One region of the Wukongibacter baidiensis genome, then DNA from elsewhere that is predicted to be linked to it. Evidence: predicted binding sites of a transcription regulator. Region 1 holds the regulator's gene; the other holds the start of a gene.

Region 1 (10,107 bases):
CTACATGCCTTATTTTTATTGCAGGTGATAAAATAGATAAGAGAAAGAAGCTTGTAAAAGAAATAAAGTCAAATGGTAAGATACTTGAATTTGATAAACTAGATAGAACGTCTTTTGTAAAATGGATTCAAAAGATACTTAAAAGTAACCATAAAGGAGTATCAAATACTGCTCTGGAAGGGCTTATTGATTCTTTGAGATACCTAGAGAGAGACTCAAGTTCAACACTTTACGATGTTGAAAATGAAATAAAGAAGTTATGTAATTATATAGCTGACAAAGAAATGATTGAACTTAGTGACATAGAAAAAATAATGACTAAGCCACTAGAAAATAATATTTTCTTATTAGTGGACTCTGTTGCAAATAAAAATAGCAATCTAGCTTTAAAAATGTTTAATCAAATGTTAATTGGTGGAGAGCCTGAAGGTAGAATATTACATATGATTGTTAGACAATTTAAGATTTTAAATAAAGTTAAGATTATGATAGACAGAGGTTATACTGCTAGTGCAATAGCTCCTAAAATATCATTGCCTCAATATATCGCTAAGAAATATGTAAAGCAATCCAATGGTTTTAGCGCTAAGGATATACTAAATATATTAAATTTAGCTGCTGAGAGTGAAAGAAAAATTAAGACAGGCAAGATGCCAGCTAAGTTGGCTATAGAAATGTTGATAACGGGACTATGTAGGTAAGGGGGCGTCTCAGAATGGCGAATTTCTGCGTTATTTGAAATGTTCACCGACTTGGCACGTACGTTAGTACTAGCCAAACCGTTGAAATTTCAAAACCTTGAACTTCACTCATTCTGAAACACCCCCGGAGGATCCTCTTAAGAGAGGTTTATGAGGATCCTCCGTTCTTTTTTTGCTAAAAAATTCTCAAAAACAGTAAAAAAGCGTACAGTGTACGCTTTTTTGCAGTGGGTTTTTAACGACGGGGTTTTTGGGTGAAAACCTTATTATTCAGCAGCTTCTTGAAGTTGCTTTAATTGCTTTGCTAATTTAGAAACTTTTCTAGCAGCATTTTTCTTGTGAAGAGTATTCTTCGCCGCTACTTGGTTAAGCTTCTTCTGAGCGTAACGGAACTTTTCAGTAGCAAGTGTTACATCTCCAGCTTCGATTGCTTCATCAAATCTTCTGATAGCAGTCTTTACTATAGACTTTCTTCTCTTGCTTTGCTCAGTTTTCTTAGCGATAACCTTAATTCTTTTCTTAGCAGATTTAATATTAGCCAATATTTTCACCCCCTCGTTTGCTCTTTAACACGTGTAATTTTATCATGTTTATAATCAAAATGCAAGAAAAATAATTACTTAAAAAATCTACATTTTGACTTTTAGAATAATGACAGTTTTAAGAATATTCCACAAATCAAAATGAAGAAGGTTATTGTTATTTCTATACAATTCTTATTTCCGAAAAACTTCAGAAATATTCTTTTTGAATAGCTCAAGCAGTTTATAGAGAAAATAGTATTGATGGGAAAACTTATTATGTAGATTTACAGCAATTTTTATATCAATACTTTTGTATTATGAACAAAAAAACTATAAGTATACATAGTTTTGTTCCAGAATCTCAAAGCAAAAATATCTACAGGGAAAACAATATTAATATTGGAGGTGTCTTATGTTTCAAGTAAGAACAGATTTAGCTGTTGAATCTAGAGAGTTATATCAAGAGAATAAAAGACAGGAAATTCCAGGTGTTGAAGTAGAACAGTCTGGAGAAGGTAGTGATGTCGAGATAACAAGGGTAAACGTACTTGATGACAATGGAAGTCAACTGATGGGTAGACCTAAGGGAAGTTATATAACACTTGAAGCCAGAGGTTTAAAAAGTGCCGATGCAGACCTTAAGGACAATGTTAGTAAAGCCTTGGCTAAGGAATTGGTTAATTTATTGCCTAAAAAAGAGAATATAAGTACTCTTGTAGTTGGACTAGGTAATTGGGATGTAACGCCTGACGCCCTAGGTCCTCAGGTAATATCTAAAATACTTATAACAAGACATTTCTTTAAAATGTACAATAAAACTGATGACCCAACCATGTCTGCGGTTAGTGGCGTTTCTCCAGGTGTTATGGGAACCACTGGAATTGAGACCACTGACATTATAAAGGGAATTGTTGAGAAATCTTCCCCTGATTTAGTTATAGCTATAGATGCATTAGCATCAAGGAAAATGGAAAGAGTTAGTACTACTATTCAAATAGCCACTACAGGAATTAGTCCGGGCTCTGGAGTAGGAAACTCAAGAAAGCAAGTAAACGAGGAGACCCTTGGCGTACCTGTAATAGCCATTGGTGTACCTACTGTAGTAGATGCTGCAACAATGACAAATGACACTATAAGTATGGTTGTTAAGGCTTTAAAAAGCCATTCAGAAAAGGGCTCTGAGTTTTTTAAGCTACTTGAGGATATGAAAGAAGAAGAGAAGTATGCATTGATTAAGGAAGTTTTGGAACCCTATGGAGCAAATGTTATTGTTACAACGAAGGAAATAGATAAGATTATAACTGATATATCTCAGATTATAGCAAATGGAATAAATATTGCACTTCATCCAGGCGTTGATTTAAAGGATGTAAATAGATATCTAAATTAACAGATTAGTTTCTGAGGCACCCCGGGGCTGAACTCATAAGATACCTTTGTGAGACAGCCCCTATTATCTTGTTTAAAAGTTAAAAATACGGATAGATTACTAAAAGAAAATTCATCATATAAACTTCCTTATATACATATAATTAATAAGGATAACATGGACATCAAATGAAAAGGGAAGTGGGGGCATAAGATGAATAGGGACAATAGAAAATATGATGCTATAGGTCTTTTGGTCATGTTAATAACACTAATGATGTTAATTTTAGCAGGAAACATTTTTATTATAAATAGTAAAGTTGTTATAGCTAGGGCCGAAAGTCAGATAAATAAACAAGAAAGTCAAATAAAAGAAAGAAAAGACAGTTTTTTTCTACATGTACTCAACAAATCCATGTCTATGCTTGAAATAAATTATAAAGAAAATGGTGGGAAAGATACTGGAACACTAGTTAAAGAGTTTTTTGGCAAGACAGTAGATGTTAGTTACAAAAATCCCAAATCATTAATAAAGGCTCAGATATCTATGATAAAGGATGTTGAGAATGATATAGAAACCAGTGTAGAGGCTAGTGTGGAGACTGAAGATAATGATACAAGTGATATCTATATCGCTAAGCCTAGTTATGTAAACAACAACCAGCCAATTATAAATGATGGAGAGAGCCTATATGAGGATGACATAGAGGTAATAAACGAGGAGGAAAATGCTAGTAATGAAGATACTAATGATCAGAAAAAACAAGGGTTAACGAGTGAAATAGAAATAATAAGTACTCCTGTGCCATCGCCTATGAAAATCGTACACTCTATGGAAGATCCTTTGATATTTGTGTATCATACCCATGGTACAGAATCCTATAAACCAGAGACCGTTGGGAATTATCACTCGCTCAATAGGAAATATACTGTTGTAAAGGTCGGAGAGGATGTGACTGGATATCTAAGAAATAGCGGCTTCAAAGTAGTCCACGACGATACCATTCATGATTATCCGTCCTATCAAGGCTCATACACACGCTCTTTGCAAACCTTAAGTAAGAATTTAAAATCGGATCCAACCCTAAAGGTAGTCTTCGATATACATAGAGATGCTATTGACAAGGTTGATGAGTTAAATACCAAAGATTATGAGGAGATAAGAAAAAGAAGCTATGTTGAAATAAATGGAGAAAAGGTAGCTAGGTTTGCAATAGTTCTTGGTGGAGGTAATGATAATATCGAAGAGTTAAAGGAGTTTGCTTATTACATTAAAGCCGTAAGTGACGAATTATATCCCGGTCTAGCAAGGCCTATAATATTAAAGAAGTTTAAGTATAATCAGTACAAAAGTGATTACTATGCGCTATTAGAGGTAGGAAACAATACTAATACAATAGAAGAGGCAAGAAGAACAAGTAAATATATTGGTGAGGTAATCAATCAGGCATTAAGAAAATGTATAGAAAGTCCTTAGGAGTAGATTTGATTTTAAAGAGATTTCATGCGATGAAATCTCTTTTTTTATGTATTTAAGGAATAAAATAATTTCATGTGTCAAAAATATAAATGGTGAGGAAAATGAATAGAGTAGAAAAAATGAAAACGAAAAAACAAAATAGAGCTAGGAGAATAAAAAGCTTTTTTATCGGTATGGTATCATTTATCTTGTTACTTACGTTATTATACATAGGCCTAGAGATTGTAGATGAGACAAATCGTAGTATGATGTCTATGGAAGATGCTAGTTTTTTTAACTATAAAAGGCTGGATAAGGATAATGTAGAGGTCGTCTTTTGTGGAGATAGATATTTAGTAAATGTAGAAAAAGTCGATGCTTTTATTCTTAGCGCCAAGGAGAAATCAAACTATGCTCTAGAAAAAGCAAAGGAATTTGCTGAGGATAAAGGTAAAATTGTTGCAAAGCTAGTTGAGGATATATTTTAGTACTGTAAGTTTAATATTGTAAGCTCCTTATTAAATAAAGCTGGGTTAAACTCAGCTGAAGGTACATGAAAAAAATAAACAAGTCAGGTTGCGAAGTGACTAGTTTATTTTTTGAATGTACCTTATATACTTTATTTCTGTACTACTAATTTGGATTATGTTATAATTGTTAAAGATTATTTAAGTGTATAGAGATTCAAGTAAAACTAATATTTTATACTATATTGAACTCTATATAAAAGGGAGGAAAAAATATTCATGTCAAAGAACCGTCAAGACAATATACGAAATTTCTGTATAATTGCACATATAGATCACGGAAAATCAACTTTAGCAGATAGATTGATTGAAAAAACTGGACTTCTTACTGAGAGAGAGATGAAGGAACAGATATTAGACACTATGGATTTGGAAAGAGAAAGAGGTATAACTATCAAGCTTCAGGCTACAAGGCTAGTGTACAATAAAGATGGAGAAGAATATGTATTAAATCTTATAGATACCCCAGGTCATGTGGACTTTACATACGAGGTATCCCGTAGTCTTGCTGCATGTGAAGGTGCTATCTTAGTAGTAGATGCTACTCAAGGGGTTGAAGCACAGACCCTAGCCAATGTATATTTAGCTGTAAATCAAGATCTAGAAATTTTACCGGTTATAAATAAAATTGACTTGCCTAGTGCAAGACCCGATGAAGTAAAGAAAGAAATTGAAGATGTTATTGGAATAGATGCAGAATATGCACCTCTTATATCAGCTAAGAATGGCATAAATATTGAAGATGTTTTAGAAGCAATCGTAGAGTATGTTCCGCAGCCAAGCGGAGATGAAGAGGCGCCACTTAAGGCACTTATTTTTGACTCTTACTATGACAGTTATAAAGGTGCTGTTGCCTATGTAAGAATTAAAGAGGGTACGGTAAAGCGTGGAGATAAAATGATGATGATGTCTTCTGGAAAGACATTTGAAGTTGTTGAAGTAGGAGTATTATCACCGGGGCCAAGACCTGTAAGTGAACTTAAGGCGGGAGATGTTGGTTATATAACTGCAAGTATTAAAGATGTAAAGAACTGTAGAGTTGGAGATACAATAACAAATGCAGATAATCCATCTGAGGAGCCGTTACCTGGATATAAAAAGGCTACTCCAATGGTTTATTGTGGTATATACCCTGCTGAAGGAGAAAAGTATGAAAGCATTAGGGACGCCTTGGAAAAACTGCAATTGAATGATGCTGCATTAGAATTCGAGCCTGAGACTTCAGTAGCCCTTGGATTTGGATTTAGATGTGGGTTCTTAGGTCTTCTTCATATGGAAATAATCCAACAAAGATTAGACAGAGAATTTGATTTAGATATTATCACAACGTCACCTGGAGTTATTTATAAGGTTACAAAAACTAATGGTGAGGTTCTAATGATTCAAAATCCAAGTAATCTGCCTGATCAAAGTGAAATTGACTATATGGAAGAACCTATAGTTGATGCAAAGATAATGGTCAATACTGAATTTGTAGGAAACGTAATGGAGCTTTGTCAAGATAGAAGAGGTAATATGATCAACATGGAATATATTGATGATAGAAGACTTATCTTAAATTATGAGCTTCCGCTAAATGAAGTAATATATGATTTCTTTGATGCCTTAAAATCTAAAACAAGGGGCTATGGATCATTAGATTATGAATTTAAAAAGTATGTTAAATCTGATCTAGTAAAACTAGACATATTGTTAAATAAAGATATTATCGATGCCTTTTCTCTTATAGTACATGAAAGCAAGGCGTATTCTAGAGGTAGAATAATTTGTGAGAGACTTAGAGAAGTAATTCCGAGACATATGTTTGCTATACCTGTCCAAGCATCAATAGGTAATAAGGTAATTGCTCGTGAAACCATAAAGGCCCTGAGAAAGGACGTTTTAGCTAAGTGTTATGGTGGAGATATATCTAGGAAGAGAAAACTTCTAGAGAAGCAAAAAGAAGGTAAGAAGAAAATGAGACAGCTTGGAAGTGTTGAAGTACCACAAGAGGCATTTTTATCAGTCTTGAAATATGATGAAAAATAAATCGTTAGTCACCCTTTTGGGGTGGCTAACTTATATTATATGTGATGTTTGGTAAAAAACATCACATGAGCGAATAGCTTAGGAGTGTTATTATGAAGGAAATAGGATTATATCTGCATATACCATTCTGTATTCAAAAGTGTAAGTACTGCGACTTTGTTTCCGACAGGCAAAATAATGAGACTATTGACTCATATGTTGAGGCTCTTAAAAAGGAAATAAATATGTATAGTGATAGACTATCGGATTACAGAGTAGAAACGATATTCATTGGTGGAGGTACCCCTTCGATATTAGAAACAGAAAAGATGGATAAGATTGTAAAAGAACTTTTTAGAAACTTTAATATTTCAAAAAATGTAGAGTTTAGTATAGAATCTAATCCAGGAACTTTAACAAAAGATAAACTTAAAAAATATAATGATATAGGAATCAATCGATTAAGTATGGGCCTTCAAAGCTTTAATAATGATGTATTAAAGGAAATTGGAAGAATACACACTAAAGAAGATTTCATTCATAATTATGATGCTGCCAGAGAAGCAGGATGCAAAAACATTAATATTGACTTGATATACGGGTTGCCGAATCAGGATCTAAAGGATTGGGAACATACCCTTAGGGAAGTAATAAAATTGAATCCAGAGCATATATCGGCCTACTCATTAAAGATTGAAGAGGGGACAGCCTTCAAAAGGTTATTTGATGAAAACAAGTTAAATCTGCCCGGGGACGAAGAGGATAGGAAGATGTATGATCTAGCAATTAAGTTACTTGAGCAGCATGGGATAATTCAGTATGAGATATCAAATTTCTCCAAAAAGGAATATGAGTGTAAGCATAATTTAATATATTGGAACAATAAAGAGTACCTAGGATTAGGAGTATCGGCCCATTCCTATATGGATTCCTGTAGGTATGCTAATACAGGGGATATTAATGAATATATAAGGCTTATGAATGAAAAAAAGACCGCTGTGATAAGTGAAGAGCACAAAGACGAAAAGGACGAGATAGTAGAAACGATATTTTTGGGTCTCAGATTAAACAAGGGATTAGATTTAGAGATGTTTGAAAATAGATTTAAGATTTCTATTTATGACATGTATGGTGAGAAGATAAAGAGTTTAGTAGAGCTAGGTCTTTTGTATGAAGATAAGAATCATATTAGATTAACAAGATATGGCATGGATGTTTCAAATCAGGTCTTTATCGAGTTTCTGTAGGCCTATTAAGTAGGTCTGTATTAAATACAAATATTAATATAGACTAAAAAAATTAAAAAGATTATTGACAAAATTCAAATTAAGTGTTAATTTAAAATCAAGAATGTTTAGCACTCGCTTTAAGAGAGTGCTAACAATGGAGAGTGGTAGTATGACTTTAGTTGATAGAAAACTAAGAATATTACAGGCAATAATCAATGATTTTATTGGCACTGCTCAGCCAGTTGGTTCAAGAACTATTGCCAAAAAATATGATTTGGGAATTAGTTCTGCCACTATCAGGAATGAAATGTCAGATCTTGAAGAATTAGGATATTTGGTTCAGCCCCACACCTCAGCAGGTAGAATACCATCGGACTTAGCTTACAGACTTTATGTAGATAGTTTGATGAGAAAGTATGAGGTTGAGAAGAAGCACAAGAAAATAGTAAGTGAATTGTTATTAGAAAAGATAGTAGAAATAGATGATGTAATAAAAAACACATCTGGTATACTATCTCAGTTAACGAACCTAACCTGTGTTGGCTTGTCACCTCAGTTTAGGAAAAGTAAACTAAAAAATATAAAACTGGTTCAGGTTGACAATGATAAGGTTCTTTTAATTTTAGTGTCAAATTCTGGGGTTATTAAGAATATTATATTGAGAATGCAAAATATTTCTCAAGCTGCTCTAGATGAGGTTTCGAATTTATTGCAGGAGAATTTAAGAGGACATACAATAGATCATTTAGATGAAGATCTAATAAATAGAATTAAAAATGAGCTAATTCAGTATAGTTCTACAATTGATGCAATAATTCCAAAGCTCAATAATTCTTTCAGTGACATAGATGATACTAAGATTTATTTAGATGGAATAACAAACATATTCAATTTGCCAGAGTATACAGATATAAATAAGGCGAAGAAGTTTATTTCAATTATTGAAAAGAAAGAATTAATGTATGATCTTTTGAGAAGTGGTACAGATGATGACATCTGTATAAAAATAGGATGTGAAAATGAGATTGATGAAATCAAGGATTGTAGTATTATAACTGCAACCTATAGATTGAATGGAAGAGTAATTGGTAAACTTGGGGTAATTGGACCAACTAGGATGGACTATTCAAAAGTTGTAGGCGTTATTAATTATCTGAATAAAACGTTAACAGATAATATAAAGGACATTTTGCCTGAAATCTTTTGATATAGTGAAAGGATAAAATATGAGAAGCAATTCAAATGATTTTGAAAATAGCGAGCCTAGGTTATCAGCTTTAAACAATAATATTAATGCAGTAAATTCTACTGTTTCTGCAGTTAAGGGGACACTTGGACCACAAGGAATGGACTGCATGATAGTAGATGACTATGGCAATGCTATTATTACAAATGATGGTGTAACAATACTAAGCGAAATAAACACATCTCATCCTGCTGCTAGATTATTGATAAATGCTGTTATGAGTCAAGAAAAGGAAGTTGGAGATGGGACTACTACGTTAACTATTTTAACTGGTGCACTTTTAGACTCGGCCCAGAAAATGGCTGAGTTAGGTGTGCCTGTACATAAGATTATAGAAGGAATTAAAATAGGAATCTCCAAGGCTCTAGAAATCATAGAGGCTGAAAAAGTAAGCATAACAGAAGACAATTATCATCTGATGTCAAGGGTGGCATATATTTCAGCTAGAGAAGATGAAGAAATTTCGAACTTGATTTGTAAGGCTGCGAAGCTAGTTGGCAACAAAATGATTGAAAGTGATAATTTTAGGTTGAGTGATTGTGTTGAGTCTATGGAAGGGACTAAGAGTAATGTGTTCAGCGGTGTGGTAGTAGATAAGAAACCGCTACACTTTTATGAGAATAATGCAATAAATAATGCTAAAATCATGGTACTTGATGACTCCCTCGATGTAGATGAAAACATAAATGAACTCTTAAAAACTGAGGCTGGACTTAATAGTTATCTTGAAAAGGTAGAAATTATAAAATCATGGGCTGAAAAGATTGCTCTTATGAAGGTTGATTTTCTATTGTGTGATAGGAATATCAATCAGGCGGCGATGCAAATACTTTCAGATGGAAATGTTTGTGTTGCAAATCAAGTCTTAAATAGCCAGCTAGAAAAGGTATCTAGACATTGTGGATGTAAAATGTTGAAAAAATCTGCATTACATAAGAATGCGTTAGACTTAGATAAGTACTGTGGTATGGCTGATAAGGTAGAGTATGATGCTGAAAAGGAGCAACTATCAATTAGGGATGGTCATGGTGAGCCCTATGCAACCG
Region 2 (10,107 bases), 1.3 Mb from region 1:
TTTAGAACTAGAAAAAAGATTGAGGATTATCAAAAAAGAGGTATAAAGAAACATATTGACTTTTTAAAGAGAAACTCAGAATTTTACAAAAAAGATGGCCTAGTCTCTTTACCAAATAAAAGTGGAGATTCTAAACCTTTAAATTTAAAAGAAAAGCCTATTGTAGATGGGCTTGAAAACTTTGTGATCATGAACAAAGAAAAAATGATGGATAACTTTGATAGACTAAGCACAGTAGGAATAAAAAAGGAAGAAGCCTTTTCCATAGCATTAAATGGCGAGCGCAGTAGAGATTTTAGAGACAAAATAAACTCTATTACTGTGGGTATGTCATCGGGTACATCTGGGAACAGAGGCTTGTTTATTGCATCAAAAAAAGAAAGGGCAATGTGGGCAGGATTTATTTTAGCAAAGGGACTACCAAAGGGAAGGATCTTTAATAGTAAAATTGCTTTCTTCCTAAGAGCAAATAGCAACCTTTACGAAACCATAAATAGTAATTTAATAAAGTTCAAGTACTTTGATATATATAGCAATATGAGTGAAAATATTGAAACTCTAGACAAATATAAACCTACAATTTTAGTTGCCCCGCCTTCTGTGCTTATTCAACTTGCCGATGCAGTGGGTGATAAACGATTGAATATTAATCCAGCAAAAATAATATCAGTTGCGGAGGTTCTAGAAGAAAAAGATGAGAAGTATATCAAGAAGGCATTTAATAAAGAGATTATACATCAGATATATCAATGTACAGAAGGATTACTAGCAATGACATGTGAATTTGGGAATTTACATGTTAATGAGGAGCTAGTTTATATTGAGAAAGAAATAATCGAAGGGAACAGATTTGTTCCTATAATTACTGATTACGTAAGAAGATCTCAGCCAATAGTGAGATATAGGTTAAATGACATTCTTATCGAAAGCAAGAGAAAGTGTAAATGTGGAAGCAGCTTCATGATTCTTGAGAAGATAGAAGGACGTGAAGACGATGTCTTTATTTGCAATTCTAAGGACAACTCTGATGAAGTAACAGTATTCTCAGATTTTATTAGAAGATGCTTTTTTCATGTAAACGAAGTAAGGAATTATAGAGTAGTGCAGGAAAAAAAGGAAGAAATAACAGTATATATAGATATGATGGAAGATAATTGTAAAGCCAAAATTGTTAAAGAGTTTGAAAAGCTTTCGAAAGACTTGAATTTCATTATGCCAACTATCAATTTTGAAAAGTATTCATTTGATAACAGCAGAAAATTAAAGAGAGTTGAGGGAAAGATAGGGGACTAGTTTATGAAAATACAAAAAGAAAGAAATGTAGAAATAGTATGTACAGGTTCAGCAGTTGGCAAAAATATAATATATTTTGACTCAAGTAGTGAGAAAATAGTAGCTGAAAAACTTCAATCAAATAGAAATATATACACTAGATATAGAATAAGTGAGGGTGAAGATCAAATTACTCTAGCTATTGAAGCAATTGAAGATGCATTCCGGAAAACTAGTAAGCTGAGTATTGAAGATATAGATTGCATAGTAGTAGCATCGGCAGTAGGGTATCAACCACTGCCTACAACTTCAGCAAAAATCTTAGAAGAATTAAGTAAAAAATATAAGCTGAAAAGGGCCGTATCAACGAAGGATATAAACACAAGCTGTACTAGCTTTTTAGATGCTTTTGACGATGCGGCAATGTCTATTAACTTTGGTAAATATGAAAATGTACTCATTGTATCAAGTGAATTAGCATCACTTGGTCTATCCACTGATAACATGCATTCATTTTCTATGTTTAGTGATGGAGCTGCTGCAATAGTGGTCACTAAATCAGAAGAATACTGCATTGGTTTTCATTATGCAAGAACATGGCCTGGTACGTACGATTTAACAAAGATAGAGGGTGGGTTAACCAAGTATCTCCCAAGTAAGTTTGATGGAACGAATCATGAGAAATACAGATTTCAAATGGAAGGTAATAAGCTAATAAAATTAATAAAGAAAGAATTTGTACCGATGATTAAGGAAATACTTGAGCTTGAAAAGCTTGATATTAACGATATTGACTATGTAATACCGCATCAAGCAAGTAAAGCCCTTAAACTATTTATGAGGAATCTAGGAATAAAGAAAGATCAGTTCTGTGATATTTTTGAAGACTACGGTAATATGGTAGCTGCCTCAATCCCATTCACCCTAAACCATGCCTATGAAAGTAATTATTTAAAAGGGAAAGATACAGTACTCCTTATCGGAACAAGTGCTGGGACTTCGGGCCATATATTACTTTACAAAAAAAGTATAAGATATAGATAAAGCCAGCCTTGAGAAACTGTATAAAGTACTTTGTTCTTTTTATCAAAATACTAGGGTATAATGTAGATAAAAAGGTGTGATGAAAAGGTGTGATGAAAAGAATTAACCTTTTGAAAAGATATAATAACCATTGAAGGAGGGGAAAATTTGAAATCCTATAGAAAAGAATTGTGGTTTGATACAAAAACTAGAAGAGCTTTTATTAACATTACTCCTAATATAGAAGAATGTTTAATGGAAAGCGGCATTAAAGAGGGGCTTTTACTTTGCAATGCTATGCATATCACATCCAGCGTATTTATCAATGATGATGAATCGGGATTACATAGAGACTTTGAACGTTTTTTAGAAAAATTAGCGCCAGAAAAACCCTATGATCAGTATGATCATAATGGGTTTGAAGATAATGCAGATGCCCACCTAAAAAGGACAATTATGGGAAGAGAAGTAGTTGTAGCTATAACGGAAGGGCAGCTGGATTTTGGACCTTGGGAGCAAATATTCTATGGAGAGTTCGATGGAAAAAGAGCAAAAAGAATTTTGGTAAAGATTATTGGTGAATAAGGATTTATCTAGACTAGATTAAAAGGAGATTAAGCATGATTATTTATACTGCTACAGTTGAAGAATGGGAGAAAATTAAGAAACAAAAGGAATTTATTAGTGAGAACTTTGATGAAGAGAGATTTATTCATTGCAGCTTTCCAAATCAGACCCTATGGGTCCTAAATAAACATTATAAAAGCGAAGAAAAGGTAATTCTATTATGTATTAATCCTGGGTTACTGAAGTCGAACCTAGTGATAGAGGATTTGAAGGGCAGAGGAGAAGAATTTCCCCATATATATGGAAGTGTTAATGTAGATGCAATAGAAAAAACTATTGAAATTTATCCTTCTGATGATGGAAAATTTTATGAAAATGGAGAACTGAAAAAGTTAATCAAGGAGTAAACTTAAGAATACAAGTTTTTGAGGGGGATGTCTCATAAAGGAATCTTATGAGACATCCCCTTCTACTATTAGTTTCCTACTTGTCATCAGATCCATTAGCATTATCCTTACTATAAATCACCATCTGGATAGGTACATCATCTGTGTCACGCTTTTCTGGAAAGAAAGAATCAAAACTAAAACCATTTCTTTCTAAAAGTGATCTGGATTTAATATTTGTTTCATTGGTATAAGCTTCAATTCTTTTAAGGCCCATGGTATCAAACCCATAATTGACGACTTTTCTAAGGGCTTCAGTCATAAGACCTTTACCAGTACTGCCTGGAAACAAGCCATAACCTAATTCACCTCTCTCGTCTACTATTGAAATGTTCCAGATTGAGATTGTACCTAAGATATTATCGGTTTCTTTATCGGCTATAGCCCAGATAATCCATTTATTTTCAGCGACTCCTTTATTCATTCTGACTATATATTTTTGCGCCTCAGTAATATGTTTATAGATAGGCATATCGACATGTTCAAAGTTACTTTTATCATTTTGATAGTTAAATATTAGCTCGTCATCGTTGGACCTAAGCTGTCTAAGGGTCAGTCGATGGGTAGTTAAAATAGGAAAGGGGTTAAAGCTCAATGGATTCACATTCATCCTCCTTTATCCGTTACTATTAAATATATATATATGATAACATAGAATATAATTAATAGTAGCTAAAAAGAACCATTTATTCTATAATAAATCTTGTAGACCATAATATGGGAAAAATAATATTGTTTTGAAGCACGAAAAATTTACTTTCTATGGGAGATAAATAGAAGAGTTAATTGGATTAAAAAAGTCTATATGGATTGAAAGAATGATACAGATATTGCTAGAAAAAATATTTTAGAGATATTGAAAAATGTATAAAACAGGAAAAGGGTATTGACAAACTATCAAAAAAAGTGTATTTTTAAATTAAAATTAGCACTCTCCTAAAGAGAGTGCTAATAAAGTGAAATAATAAAAACGCTAATTATTTAAGTATATTTTTACTGCGCTAGCACTTCGTTGTGCTCGTAGTTTTAGCATGAAAGGAGAGATTTACTTGGCGAAAAAACAATTTAAAGCGGAATCCAAGAGACTAATGGATCTAATGATTAACTCGATTTATACCCATAGGGAGATTTTCTTAAGAGAAATCATTTCTAATGCTAGTGATGCGATTGACAAAATCTATTATAAGGCCTTAACAGATGATTCACTAGTCTTTGATAAGGATAACTACTATATTAAATTACATATTGATAAGGATAATAGAATATTAAAAATTTCTGATACTGGTATTGGAATGACTAAGGAAGAGCTTGATGAAAATCTTGGAGTTATAGCTAAGAGTGGATCTTTAGCATTTAAGAAGGAAAACGAGCTCAAGGATGGGTATGATATAATTGGTCAGTTTGGTGTAGGATTCTACTCTGCATTTATGGTATCTGATATTGTTACTGTTGTAAGTAAAGCCTTTGGTAGTGAGGAAGCCTATAAATGGGAATCAAAGGGTGAAGATGGCTATGCAATTGAACCTTGTGAAAAGGACTCTGTGGGAACAGATATCATATTAAAGATTAGAGAAAATACAGAAGACGAGAAGTTCGATGAGTATCTTGAGGAATATAGACTAAGATCAATAATAAAGAAATACTCTGATTTCGTTAGATATCCAATAAAAATGGATATAACTAACAGCAGACTTAAAGAAAATAGTGAAGATGAATATGAGGAATATATAGAAGAAGAGACTGTAAATAGTATGGTTCCTATATGGAAAAAGAATAAGAATGAACTTACTAAAGAAGATTATGAAAACTTCTATTCCGAAAAGCACTATGGTTTTGATAAGCCTGTAAAGCATATACATTTCAGTGCAGATGGAGCCGTAAGCTACAATGCAATTCTATTTATCCCTGAAAAAACGCCATATGATTTTTATACGAAGGAATATGAAAAGGGATTGGAGCTATATTCTAATGGGGTTCTAATTATGAATAAGTGTGCTGATTTATTACCTGATTATTTTAGCTTTGTAAGTGGGATAGTTGATTCAGAGGATTTATCTCTTAATATATCTAGAGAAATGCTCCAACATGATAGACAGCTAAAGCTTATAGCGAAAAAAATCAAAAGTAAAATTAAAAGTGAGTTAGAAAAGCTATTAAAAAATGAAAGAGAAAAGTATGAAGAGTTTTATAAATCCTTTGGTAGACAACTGAAATATGGTATCTATAGTGATTATGGAAGAAATAAAGATATGTTACAGGATCTATTAATGTTCTATTCATCGAAGGAAAAGAAACTGGTTACCTTAGATGAATACATCTCTAGAATGCCAGAAGATCAGAAGTATATCTATTATGCTTCAGGAGAGTCAAACGAAAGAATTGAAAAAATGCCGCAAACAGAACTCGTAGCAGATAAAGGATATGAAATACTATACTTTACCGATGACGTAGATGAGTTTGCTATAAGAATGATAATGACATATAAAGAGAAGGAATTTAAATCTGTATCAAGCGGTGATTTAGGTATAGAGGTTGAAGAAAATGAAAACTCAGCTAATACTGATGATAAAGAAAATAAAGAGCTGTTTGAGCAAATGAAAAATATTCTATCTGATAAGGTTAAAGATGTTAGGGCTTCAAAGAGGCTTAAGAATCATCCAGTGTGTCTAGCTAATGATGGTGAACTTTCCATAGAGATGGAAAAAATATTGAATGCTATGCCTAATAATCAAGATATAAAAGCAGATAGAATTTTAGAAATAAACGTACATCATGATGTTTTCAAGGCATTGAAGGAAGCAGCAGAAAAGGATGAAGAGAAGGTTAAATTATATACAAATTTATTATATGATCAGGCATTACTTATTGAAGGGCTGCCGATTAATGATCCAGTAGAGTTTACAAATAATATTTGCAAAATAATGAAATAATTAAAAAGGTCTGTTTCGTAAAGGAATCCTATGAGTGCAGACCGGGGGTGTTTCGGAAATTCGTCATTCTGAGGCACCCCCCCCTTTAATTTGCAAAATAGAAGTTTCTAAATGAATTGTTTTCTTAGTAGAGTACTTATATCCGTTAAAGACTAAGTAAATCGAGTTGTTAAATAGAAGAAAGAAATGTATAATTATAGTGGATATATATGGTTACGAAAAAACTATTACATTTCGAAGATTTACTATCATTGCAAGCTCTGGTTGTTAGATCTCCAAAATGTGAGATGTTTATCGTATATTGTACATAACTAATTTTATACTAAAGCAAAGGGGTAATTATATGTTTAATTGGAAAGAAGAATATTCTGTTGGGATTAAAACAATTGACGATCAGCATAAGAAACTGTTTGAAATTGGGGAAAGAATTAATATCGTATTGGAGAGTTACAATGGTCAAGATTCCTATGATGAAATTGTTGAATTGATTGAAGAACTGAAGGATTATACGATTTATCATTTTGACTCTGAAGAAAGTTTGCTTGCTAAATACCAATATCCAGAACTTGATGAGCAAATTAAGGAACACAAGACATTTGTTGATTACCTAGAGGGACTTGATTTTGACAATATAGATGAAGATCAAGAAAATGCAATGAAAGAATTAATTATGTTTATAGCAAAGTGGATATTTAAACATATCAGTAATTCAGATTTTAGATATAGTGAATTTCTTATTGAAGCTATGAAATAAAATAGTATATTTCTGATAAGTGAATAGAAATTACTTTATTCCTTTAACTCAGAATCTAGACTATGTCTACATTAAATGTATGGCAATGATTGAATAAGGGTATAGATATATACATAAACCTGACCTCCTTACCTTTAGGAGGTCTAACTTTTCGCAAAAGATTAATTTTACGTCTTGTATTGAAATAGTGGCAGAGAGGCTGAGCCTAGAATAATATAAAGAAAGCTAAGGAGGAAAGATTATGACAAGATCATATATAAAGAAAACTATTCTATTTGTTGTATCTATGTTATTAATGATAACAATTATGGCGGCATGTAGCAGTGAAAAAACAGATGAAAAGGCTGATAGCGATAACGCTACACAAAATCCTAAAGTGGAAATAGAAATGCAAGATGGTGGAAAAATGGTACTAGAGTTGTACCCAGAATTTGCTCCAGAAACAGTAGAAAACTTTATCAATCTATCTAAATCTGGTTTTTATGATGGGTTGAAGTTTCATAGAATTGTAAAAGACTTTATGATTCAGGGAGGCGATCCTAAGGGTGACGGTACAGGTGGATCTGACAAGAATATTAAAGGAGAGTTTGCAGAAAATGGATTTACTAAAAATACACTTAAGCACACTAAGGGTGTAATTTCAATGGCTCGTAGAGCTGAGCCTGATTCTGCCAGCTGCCAATTCTTTATAGTGGATGGAGATGCAACATTCTTAGATGGGCAATATGCTGCATTTGGAAAGTTAATAGAAGGAGAAGAAACTCTTGATAAAATAGCTGATACAACTGTAGATAAGCACCCTTATAGTGGAGAAATGTCTGTTCCAAAGGTAGATGTAGTAATAAAGAAAATAACAGTAATAGAAAGTAGTAATAAATAGCAATTGATTATGTAATACTCAAAGACTACTTAAAGCTAAAGTCATATATGAATAATTGATAAAGAATATAGGTAAAGTATATAATAAGTAAAGTTGATTTAAGAAATATTTTATTGTATAATATTAAAAAATTCATACTAACAAAGCGATGACGAGAAGAGTAAATAAATAAGTTCTTTTCTAGAGAGCTCCGGTAGCTGAAAAGGAGTAAAGAAATATTTATTGAAACAAGCCTCTGAGCTTCATACGGATCTTTCAATAAAAGTGATGCTATGGCGTTTGTTCACGTTACAGAACTAGAGTATAAGTACTTTCAGTACCGTACTTGAAGAGATTGATATGGTAACATATTAATGAATTAGGGTGGCAACACGAAATTAACTCTCGTCCCTAAGACCGATTGGTCTTGGGATCGGGAGTTTTTATTTTTGTCTAAAATAAATATAATTTTATCAAATTAAAAAGGATGTGATCATATGGGGCAAGAAAGTTTGTATTTTGCCTAAAGGGGTTTTGCTGCCTTCAAATTTACCAGGGAAGAAACTAATACAATTGTATATAGTTATAATTTTAATTGATCTATATGTTAGATAGATTTTTAGAATGGTAAGAAAAAATAAAATTTGGAGGTAATGATATGAGTGCTAATAGAGAAAATTTAAACTTTATAGATAGACTAGTAAAAAGAGATTTGGAGGATGGAGTGTACAGGGAAGTCAATACACGTTTTCCACCGGAGCCCAATGGGTACTTGCATATAGGCAGTGCGTACGCAATAAATGTTAGTTATGCTTTAGCTAAGAAATATGGAGGTAAATTCAACCTAAGGTTTGATGATACAAATCCTAAAAAGGAAGAGGTTGAGTACGTTGAGGCAATTATAGAAGATATGAAATGGTTGGGATTTGATTATGAAGACAGACTGTTTTATGGATCTGATTATAGTCACCAAATCTATGAATATGCAATATATCTTATCAAAAAGAGGAAGGCATATGTTTGTGATCTAAGTAGTGATGAGATAAGAGAGTATAGAGGAACTTTAACAACTAAAGGGGTGAATAGTCCCTACAGGAATAGAAGTGTAGAAGAAAACCTGGATTTATTTGATAAAATGAAGAATGGAAACTTTGAAGAGGGTAAAAGGGTTTTAAGAGCTAAAATTGATATGGAAAGTCCTAACATTAATATGAGAGATCCTGTTATTTATAGAATATCTTATACAAAGCATTATAGAACTGGTGATAAGTGGTGCATTTATCCAATGTATGATTATGCCCATCCCATTCAAGATTATATAGAGGGAATTTCACACTCTCTGTGCTCAGTAGAGTTTAAAGATCATAGACCATTGTATGAATGGGTGTTAAAGGAACTAGATTTATCAGGTCGCATTCCAAGACAAATAGAGTTTGGAAGGATGAATCTTAGTGGAGCCGTTACGAGTAAGAGGTATCTTAAAGCCCTGGTTGGAAGTAAAACCATAGAAGGATGGGATGATCCAAGGATTCCAACGATAAAAGGGCTAAAGAGAAGGGGATATACAAGGGAATCGATACTAAGCTTTTTGTCCGAAATCGGAGTAGGGAAAAGTGAAAGTGTCGTAGATATTGCTATGCTGGAGCATTCTCTAAGAAAGGATTTAAAGGCAAAGGCACCTACGATCATGGCAGTCCTTGATCCTATAAAAGTTGTAATTACAAATCTACCGGATAAGCATGTTGAATATTTAGATGCCACAAATAATAGAGAGAATGAGGATTTAGGATCTAGGAAAATAGCATTTACTAAAACTATATATATTGATAGTAACGACTTTAGCGAAAATCCTCCTAAGAAGTACAATAGATTGATAGTAGGTGGAGAGGTTAGACTGAAACATGCATATTTTATTAAGTGCAATGAAGTAATAAAGGATGACGATGGTAATATTACAGAATTAAGATGTACCTATGATCCAGAAACAAAAAGTGGAAGTGGTTTTAAGGGACGAAAAGTTAAGGGTACAATACACTGGGTCAGCACAGAATATGGTATACCATGTGAGGTAAGAATATTTGATGAATTATTCACCGAAATACCATCGGCTGATAATCTATTTGAAAAAATAAATCCCAAATCACTATATGTTAAGCAAAATGCATTTATTGAAGAGGCTGGACTTGGAGAGGGATATGAAGGAAGATTTCAATTTATAAGACACGGATATTTTATTAAGGACCTTAAGCTATCAAG

Evidence for each region. Region 1 encodes HrcA, which represses chaperone genes, less so after heat shock. Its sites were predicted from a motif close to TTAGCACTCNNNNNNNNNGAGTGCTAA; they were not measured.
Region 2: htpG (molecular chaperone HtpG) is a predicted target of HrcA. The motif match lies at 4,234-4,260, and genes of this name have one in related genera.

The regions. Positions count from the first base shown of each region.
Region 1 covers NZ_CP138202.1:6,346,301-6,356,407, forward strand. Annotated here, with positions in the region: gene holA (DNA polymerase III subunit delta) at 1-701, shown strand, start outside; gene rpsT (30S ribosomal protein S20) at 968-1,243, opposite strand; gene gpr (GPR endopeptidase) at 1,638-2,615, shown strand; gene spoIIP (stage II sporulation protein P) at 2,808-4,070, shown strand; gene R9X47_RS29150 (hypothetical protein) at 4,175-4,540, shown strand; gene lepA (translation elongation factor 4) at 4,799-6,607, shown strand; gene hemW (radical SAM family heme chaperone HemW) at 6,700-7,833, shown strand; gene hrcA (heat-inducible transcriptional repressor HrcA) at 7,985-9,022, shown strand; gene R9X47_RS29170 (TCP-1/cpn60 chaperonin family protein) at 9,042-10,107, shown strand, end outside.
Region 2 covers NZ_CP138202.1:1,302,091-1,312,197, reverse strand. Annotated here, with positions in the region: gene R9X47_RS06200 (F390 synthetase-related protein) at 1-1,293, shown strand, start outside; gene R9X47_RS06195 (3-oxoacyl-ACP synthase III family protein) at 1,297-2,316, shown strand; gene R9X47_RS06190 (secondary thiamine-phosphate synthase enzyme YjbQ) at 2,464-2,880, shown strand; gene R9X47_RS06185 (DUF952 domain-containing protein) at 2,916-3,269, shown strand; gene R9X47_RS06180 (GNAT family N-acetyltransferase) at 3,346-3,912, opposite strand; gene htpG (molecular chaperone HtpG) at 4,358-6,238, shown strand; gene R9X47_RS06170 (bacteriohemerythrin) at 6,582-6,992, shown strand; gene R9X47_RS06165 (peptidylprolyl isomerase) at 7,234-7,872, shown strand; T-box leader at 8,012-8,267, shown strand; gene R9X47_RS06160 (glutamine--tRNA ligase/YqeY domain fusion protein) at 8,510-10,107, shown strand, end outside.